Linked DNA regions of Ramlibacter pinisoli. The protein of the gene in region 1 interacts with the protein of each later gene in a pairwise test. Links are inferred from orthologs where the notes say so. Each region holds a gene or a part of one and is shown in the gene's direction. Other genes may lie near its edges.

Region 1 (3,872 bases):
GCGATGGAATTCCTGCCCCAGCAGAACAAGGTGAACGCCGGCGACAAGGTCAAGGGCCAGATCCGCGCCGACGGCAAGCACGTGATCGTGATCGGCGGCGGCGACACCGGCAGCGACTGCGTGGGCACCAGCAACCGCCACGGCGCCGCGAGCGTCGTGCAGTTCGAGCTGATGCCCCAGCCGCCCGAGGAGGAGAACAAGGAGCTGACCTGGCCGTACTGGCCGTACAAGATGCGCACCAGCTCCTCGCACGAGGAAGGCTGCGAGCGCGAGTTCGCCATCGCCACCAAGGAATTCATCGGCGAGAAGGGCAAGGTCACCGGCCTGAAGACCGTCCGGGTTGAGTGGAAGGACGGCAAGATGGTCGAGGTGGCCGGCAGCGAGCAGATGCTCAAGGCCGACCTGGTGCTGCTGGCCATGGGCTTCGTCAGCCCGGTCGGCAGCGTGCTCGAGGCGTTCGGCGTCGACAAGGACGCGCGCGGCAATGCCAAGGCCAGCACCGAGTTCATCGGCGGCTACGCCACCAACGTGCCCAAGGTGTTCGCCGCCGGCGACATCCGCCGCGGCCAGTCGCTGGTGGTGTGGGCGATCCGCGAAGGCCGGCAGGCCGCCCGCGCGGTCGACGAATTCCTGATGGGGTTCAGCGACCTTCCGCGCTGAGGCGGATCGGATCCAGCCGCAGGCACCCAGGGGCCGCCGGGCATGGCTCTTGCGGCCGCCGACGGGGTCCGCCAGGCCTTGGCTGACGGTTCTTCCAGACGGATGAGCGAACCCCCAGCCCGGCAGTGGGAGGAGGGTGGTCGTATCATTGGCGGTTCCGAATTGCCAGGCCGGGCACGCCCCGGCCTTTTCGTTCCGCATGCCCGAACCCCACGATAGCGCCCTGGTCGTCTGCCGCGAGCTCAGCTTCGGCTACGGCGCGCGCCGCATCCTGGACGGGGTGAGCTTCTCGGTGCCGCGCGGCAAGGTCACGGCGCTGATGGGTGCCTCCGGCGGTGGCAAGACCACCGTCCTGCGCCTGATCGGCGGCCAGGTGCGGGCCCAGCAGGGCAGCCTCACGTTCGACGGCCAGGAGGTCGGGACGCTGGACGCCGCCGGCCTCTACGCCATCCGCCGGCGCATGGGCATGCTGTTCCAGTTCGGGGCCTTGTTCACGGACATGTCGGTGTTCGACAACGTCGCGTTCCCGCTGCGCGAGCACACCGAGCTGCCCGAGGCCCTGGTGCGGGACATCGTGCTGATGAAGCTCAACGCGGTGGGGCTGCGCGGCGCCCGTGACCTCATGCCCAGCGAAGTCTCCGGCGGCATGGCGCGCCGCGTGGCGCTGGCCCGCGCCATCGCCCTCGACCCGGAACTGGTCATGTACGACGAGCCCTTCGCCGGCCTCGACCCGATCTCGCTCGGCACGGCCGCGCAGCTCATCCGCCGCCTGAACGACACCCTCGGCATCACCAGCGTCGTGGTCTCGCATGACCTGGAGGAGACCTTCCGCATCGCCGACCAGGTGATCGTGCTGGCCAACGGCCGCATCGCCGCCCAGGGCACGCCCGAGCAGGTGCGCGCCTCGGACGACCCGCTGGTGTCGCAGTTCGTCCACGCCCGCCCCGAGGGGCCGGTGCGGTTCCACTACCCGGGGCCCACCGTGGCACAGGATTTCGGGGGAGGCCTGGGCGGATGAGCTGGTGGAAACCTGCCGACGTCGGGTTCGCGACCCGCACCGCCCTGGCCAACCTGGGCCAGGGGGCCCGCCTGTTCGTGCGGCTGCTGGGCCTGTCGGGGCCGGCGCTGCGCCGTTTCGGCCTGGTGCGCGACCAGATCCACTTCCTGGGCAACTACTCGCTGGCCATCATCACGGTGTCGGGCCTGTTCGTCGGCTTCGTGCTCGGGCTGCAGGGCTACTACACGTTGCAGCGCTACGGCTCGTCCGAGGCACTGGGCCTGCTGGTGGCCCTGTCGCTGGTGCGCGAACTGGGGCCGGTGGTCACGGCGCTGCTGTTCGCCGGGCGCGCGGGGACCTCGCTCACGGCCGAGATCGGCCTGATGAAGGCCGGCGAACAGCTGTCCGCGATGGAAATGATGGCGGTCGACCCGGTGCGGCGCATCCTCGCGCCCCGCTTCTGGGGCGGCATCGTCGCCCTGCCGCTGCTGGCAGCGGTGTTCAGCGCGGTCGGCATCATCGGCGGCTACGTCGTGGGTGTGCTCCTGATCGGGGTCGACCAGGGCGCCTTCTGGAGCCAGATGCAGGGCGGCGTCGACGTCTGGCGCGACGTCGGCAACGGCGTCATCAAGAGCGTCGTGTTCGGCATCACCGTCACCTTCATCGCGCTGCTCGAGGGATTCGAGGCGCATCCCACGCCCGAGGGCGTGTCGCGGGCGACCACCCGCACCGTTGTCGTCGGCTCGCTGTCGGTGCTCGCACTCGACTTCGTGCTCACGGCCATGATGTTCAGCATCTGAGGCAAGGCTATGGATCGATCCAAGAATGACGTGTGGGTGGGGCTGTTCGTGCTGCTGGGCGCGGCGGCCATCCTGTTCCTGGCCCTGCAGTCGGCCAACCTGCTGAGCCTGAGCTTCCAGTCGACCTACCGCGTCACCGCCAAGTTCGACAACATCGGGGGACTCAAGCGCCAGGCGGCGGTCAAGAGCGCCGGCGTCGTGGTCGGACGCGTCGAGTCCATCGTGTTCGACGACAAGAGCTTCCAGGCCCGGGCCGTGCTGGCGCTGGAGAGCCGCTACCAGTTCCCGAAGGACAGCTCGCTGAAGATCCTCACCGCCGGCCTGTTGGGCGAGCAGTACATCGGGATCGAGGCCGGGTCCGACGAGAAGAACCTCGCCCAGGGCGATACCATCTCCACCACCCAGTCCGCCGTGGTACTGGAGAACCTCATCGGCCAGTTCCTCTACAACAAGGCCGAGGGCAGTGGCGCGAACAGCAATGCGCCCGCAGCAGGGAGTGCACCGAAGAAATGATTGATCACCCGATCGCGACCGGCCGCGGCCGGCGCTTCGTGGTTGCCGGGCTGGCGGTGGCCGTCGTGCTGGCGCTCAGCGCCTGCGCCACGGGGCCGAATGCCAACCCGCGCGACCCGCTGGAGCCGATGAACCGCGGCGTCAGCCGTTTCAACGAAGACCTCGACGACGTGCTGCTGAGGCCGACAGCCACTTTCTACCGGGACACCGTGCCGCCCCTGGTGCGCACCGGCGTGTCGAATTTCTTCGGCAACATCGGCGACGCCTGGTCGACGGTGAACAACCTGCTGCAGTTCAAGGTGCAGTTCGCGGCCGAGAGCCTGATGCGGTTCTCCGTCAACACCACCATCGGCATGCTGGGCGTGCTCGACGTGGCCAGCGACATGAACCTTGAGCGCCACCGGGAAGACTTCGGCCAGACCCTCGGACGCTGGGGCATCCCGGCCGGCCCCTACGTGGTGCTGCCGCTGCTGGGCCCCTCGACGCTGCGCGACACGGCAGCGCTGCCGATCGACTGGCGCGGCGACATCACCACGCACGTGAGCCCGGACGCGGCGCGCAACACCCTCATCGGCCTGCGCGTGATCGACGTGCGGACCAACCTGCTGCGCGCGAGCGATGTGCTGGAGGGCGCGGCCCTGGACAAGTACAGCTTCACCCGCGATGCCTACCTGCAACGCCGCCGGGCCGAGATCTTCGACTCCGGCAAAGAGGAGAATTCCGACGACGGCAGCGACAAGGAAGAGGCCCCGGCCGCGAGCCCGCCCGCGGCGCCGGCGTCGCGCTGAGGTCACAGCCTGTTGCAAGCGGCGGTGCCGGTGCGGAAACCCCGCCCGGGGCGCCGATTCCAATCATGGTGCGGACGAGTTCCGCAACAAAAGAAAGGTCAAAATCGATGAACA
Region 2 (3,824 bases), on another replicon or contig:
CGGTCTTGCAGAGGATGGGCGGTCGATCGCGTCAGCGGCTTCAGGGGTGCGCCGGCGCCGATGCTGGCTGCCAGACCGGAGCAGCCGACGGAGCCAATGGGCGCCCGCCGCGCAGCAAGCCCCGCAGGCAGGCCCCGTCCGACAGCCCCGGGGGCTTGCAACCGACACGGAAAGCCCTATCATTAGCACTCGCAGGAGATGAGTGCTAGCAGACCAGCCGGCGCCCTCCCGTCCAATTAGGAAGCGCTAACTTTTGTTGGCGCTTTTTGATGTCCAACCCCCAAGGAGATGCAATGAAACTTCGCCCTCTGCACGATCGCGTGATCGTCAAGCGCCTGGAACAAGAGACCAAGACCGCCTCCGGCATCGTCATCCCCGACAACGCCGCCGAGAAGCCCGACCAGGGTGAGGTGCTGGCCGTCGGCCCGGGCCGCAAGAGCGACAAGGGTGAACTGATCGCCTTGAACATCAAGGTGGGCGATCGCGTGCTGTTCGGCAAGTACAGCGGCCAGACCGTCAAGGTCGACGGCGACGAGCTGCTCGTCATGAAGGAAGACGATCTGTTCGCGGTCGTCGAGCGCTGAGCCCCAGCCTCCTGTCATCCCCTTCCATTCACTGAATTTCCGGAGTCATCCACATGGCAGCTAAAGACGTCATTTTCGGCGGCGACGCCCGCGCCCGCATGGTCGAAGGCGTGAACATCCTGGCCAACGCCGTCAAGGTCACCCTGGGCCCGAAGGGCCGCAACGTCGTGCTCGAGCGCTCGTTCGGCGCCCCCACCGTCACCAAGGACGGTGTCTCGGTCGCCAAGGAGATCGAGCTCAAGGACAAGCTCCAGAACATGGGCGCCCAGATGGTCAAGGAAGTCGCTTCCAAGACCAGCGACAACGCCGGTGACGGCACCACCACCGCCACCGTGCTGGCCCAGGCCATCGTGCGCGAAGGCATGAAGTACGTGGCCGCCGGCATGAACCCGATGGACCTCAAGCGCGGCATCGACAAGGCCGTGGTGCAGCTCACCGACCAGCTGAAGAAGGCCTCCAAGCCGACCACGACCTCCAAGGAGATCGCCCAGGTCGGTTCGATCTCGGCCAACAGCGACGAGTCGATCGGCAAGATCATCGCCGACGCGATGGACAAGGTCGGCAAGGAAGGCGTCATCACCGTCGAAGACGGCAAGAGCCTGAACAACGAGCTGGACGTCGTCGAAGGCATGCAGTTCGACCGCGGCTACCTCTCGCCCTACTTCATCAACAACCCGGAAAAGCAGTCGGCTCTCCTCGAGAACCCGTTCGTGCTGCTGTTCGACAAGAAGATCAGCAACATCCGTGACCTGCTGCCCACGCTGGAGCAGGTGGCCAAGGCCGGCCGTCCGCTGCTGATCATCGCGGAAGAAGTCGAAGGCGAGGCGCTGGCGACCCTGGTGGTCAACACCATCCGCGGCATCCTGAAGGTCGTGGCCGTCAAGGCGCCGGGCTTCGGCGACCGCCGCAAGGCCATGCTGGAAGACATCGCCATCCTGACGGGCGGCAAGGTCATCGCCGAGGAAGTGGGCCTGACGCTCGAGAAGGCGACGCTGGCCGACCTGGGCCAGGCCAAGCGCATCGAAGTGGGCAAGGAAAACACCACCATCATCGACGGCGCCGGCGCCGCTGGTGACATCGAAGCGCGCGTCAAGCAGATCCGCGTCCAGATCGAGGAAGCCACCAGCGACTACGACCGCGAGAAGCTGCAAGAGCGCGTGGCCAAGCTGGCCGGCGGCGTGGCCGTCATCAAGGTCGGTGCCGCCACCGAAGTCGAGATGAAGGAAAAGAAGGCCCGCGTCGAAGACGCCCTGCACGCCACCCGCGCTGCGGTGGAAGAAGGCATCGTGGCCGGTGGTGGCGTCGCGCTGCTGCGCGCCAAGCAGGCCGCCGGCGAGATCAAGGGCGACAACGCCGACCAGGACGCCGGCATCAAGCTGGTGCTCAAGGCCATCGAAGCGCCCCTGCGCGAGATCGTCTTCAACGCCGGTGGCGAGGCTTCCGTGGTGGTCAACTCCGTGCTGAACGGCAAGGGCAACTACGGCTTCAACGCCGCCAACGACACCTACGGCGACATGATCGAGATGGGCATCCTGGATCCCACCAAGGTCACCCGCACCGCGCTGCAGAACGCCGCGTCCGTCGCGTCGCTGATGCTGACGACCGAGGCGATGGTTGCCGAGGCCCCCAAAGATGAAGCCCCGGCGATGCCCGGCGGCGGCATGGGTGGCATGGGTGGCATGGGCGGCATGGACATGTAAGTCCGACGCTCCGCGGGCGCGACGCGCCTGCGGACGTTGCTGCGATGCAGACGAAAAAGCCGGGCACTGCCCGGCTTTTTTCTTGGCTGCGCCCGGGGGTCAGAGGCCCGGCGGGATCTCGAGCGGGTCGTTGCGCGGCAGCTCGGGACCGGTGCCGTACTCGTTGGCCGGACCGGTGGGTTGCACGAGCCAGTAGATCATCAGCGCCCAGCCGATCAGCGGGATGAACCAGACCAGCTGGAACCAGCCGCTCTTGCCGATGTCGTGCAGGCGGCGGGTGCCCACCGCGAGCGACGGCAACAGCACCGCCACCCCGACGAGCGCGTTGAGCACGTCGCTGAACATCGCCGCGACCACGGACACCAGGAAATAGAACAGCGCGAACCACCAGTACTCCGGCCGGCTCGCGCGCCCGTTGAACGCCGCGTACTTGCGCAGGCAGGTCTTGATCGACTCAACGAAATCCATGCAGTCCCTCCTCCGGGCACCAGCGCCCGGTCCGGATCATAGGACCGCCGCTCAGCCCCGCAAGCGCGCGACCAGCGCGGCCGTCGACGCATCCAGCCCGGCCACGTCGCCCGATGCCAGGCGCGGTGCGATGTCCCTGGCCAGCACCTTGCCGAGCTCCACGCCCCACTGGTCGAAGCTGTTGATGCCCCACAGCGCGCCGGCGAAGAAGACGCGGTGCTCGTAAAGCGCGATCAGCGCCCCCAGGCTGGCCGGATCGAGCCGCTCCAGCAGCAGCATGGTGCTCGGCCGGTTGCCGGGAAAGTGCTTGTGGCCGCCGGGGTCGGCCTTGCCGAGCATCAGCGCCTGGGCCTGGGCCAGCACGTTGGCCAGCAGCTGCGGCTGGTGGCCGGGCAGGTCATGGGCCGCCTCGCGCGCCGCGATGAACTCCACCGGCACCACGTCCGTGCCCTGGTGCAGCATCTGGAAGTAGGCGTGCTGGCCGTTGGTGCCGGGCTCGCCCCACACCACCGGCGCGGTGGCGAACGGCAGCACCCGGCCCTGGCGGTCGACCCGCTTGCCGTTGCTCTCCATCTCGAGCTGCTGCAGGTAGGCAGGCAAGCGCCGCAGGGCGCTGTGGTACGGCGCCACGCTGCGACTGGTGAAGCCATGGAAGTTGCGGTACCAGACATCCAGCAGGGCCAGCCGCAGCGGCAGGTTGCCCTCCAGCGGCGCGGCTCGCACGTGCTCGTCCATGGCGTGCGCGCCGGCCAGCAGCGCGCGGAAGCCGGCGCCGCCGATCGCGATGGCGACCGGCAGGCCGATGGCCGACCAGAGCGAATAGCGGCCGCCCACCCAGTCCCAGAAGCCGAAGGTGCGCTCGATGCCGAACTCGGCGGCGGCCTGCACGTTGGTGGTGAGGGCGGCGAAATGCCGCGCAACGTCGCTGCCGCCAGCCTGCGTGAACCACTGCCGCGCCGAGCGGGCATTGGTCATGGTCTCGATGGTGGTGAAGGTCTTGGAGGCGACCAGGAACAGCGTGCTCTCCGGCCGCAGTCCGCGCAGCACCGCGGCCAGTTCATGGCCGTCGACG

The links.
Region 2: the proteins of GON04_RS23905 (region 1) and groL interact in binary tests that used the Escherichia coli proteins (3 or more experiments, as listed by UniProt). The link is inferred for Ramlibacter pinisoli from one-to-one orthologs.

Annotation. Positions count from the first base shown.
Region 1 is NZ_WSEL01000009.1:1,981,372-1,985,243, reverse strand. Bases 1-2,768 are described here. They hold GON04_RS23905 (ABC transporter ATP-binding protein), read left to right. Parts: upstream 1-859; coding sequence 860-1,678; downstream 1,679-2,768. Other genes in these bases: mlaD (outer membrane lipid asymmetry maintenance protein MlaD), read left to right, coding at 2,467-2,768; mlaE (lipid asymmetry maintenance ABC transporter permease subunit MlaE), read left to right, coding at 1,675-2,457; GON04_RS23910 (glutamate synthase subunit beta), read left to right, coding at 1-660. Outside these bases: more of mlaD, read left to right, coding at 2,769-2,970; GON04_RS23890 (MlaA family lipoprotein), read left to right, coding at 2,967-3,758; GON04_RS23885 (MlaC/ttg2D family ABC transporter substrate-binding protein), read left to right, coding at 3,866-3,872. UniProt on the Escherichia coli protein: Part of the ABC transporter complex MlaFEDB, which is involved in a phospholipid transport pathway that maintains lipid asymmetry in the outer membrane by retrograde trafficking of phospholipids from the outer membrane to the inner membrane.
Region 2 is NZ_WSEL01000003.1:2,379,141-2,382,964, forward strand. Bases 1-2,960 are described here. They hold groL (chaperonin GroEL), read left to right. Parts: upstream 1-637; coding sequence 638-2,284; downstream 2,285-2,960. Other genes in these bases: groES (co-chaperone GroES), read left to right, coding at 294-584; GON04_RS12780 (DUF805 domain-containing protein), read right to left, coding at 2,384-2,752; pgi (glucose-6-phosphate isomerase), read right to left, coding at 2,804-2,960. Outside these bases: more of pgi, read right to left, coding at 2,961-3,824.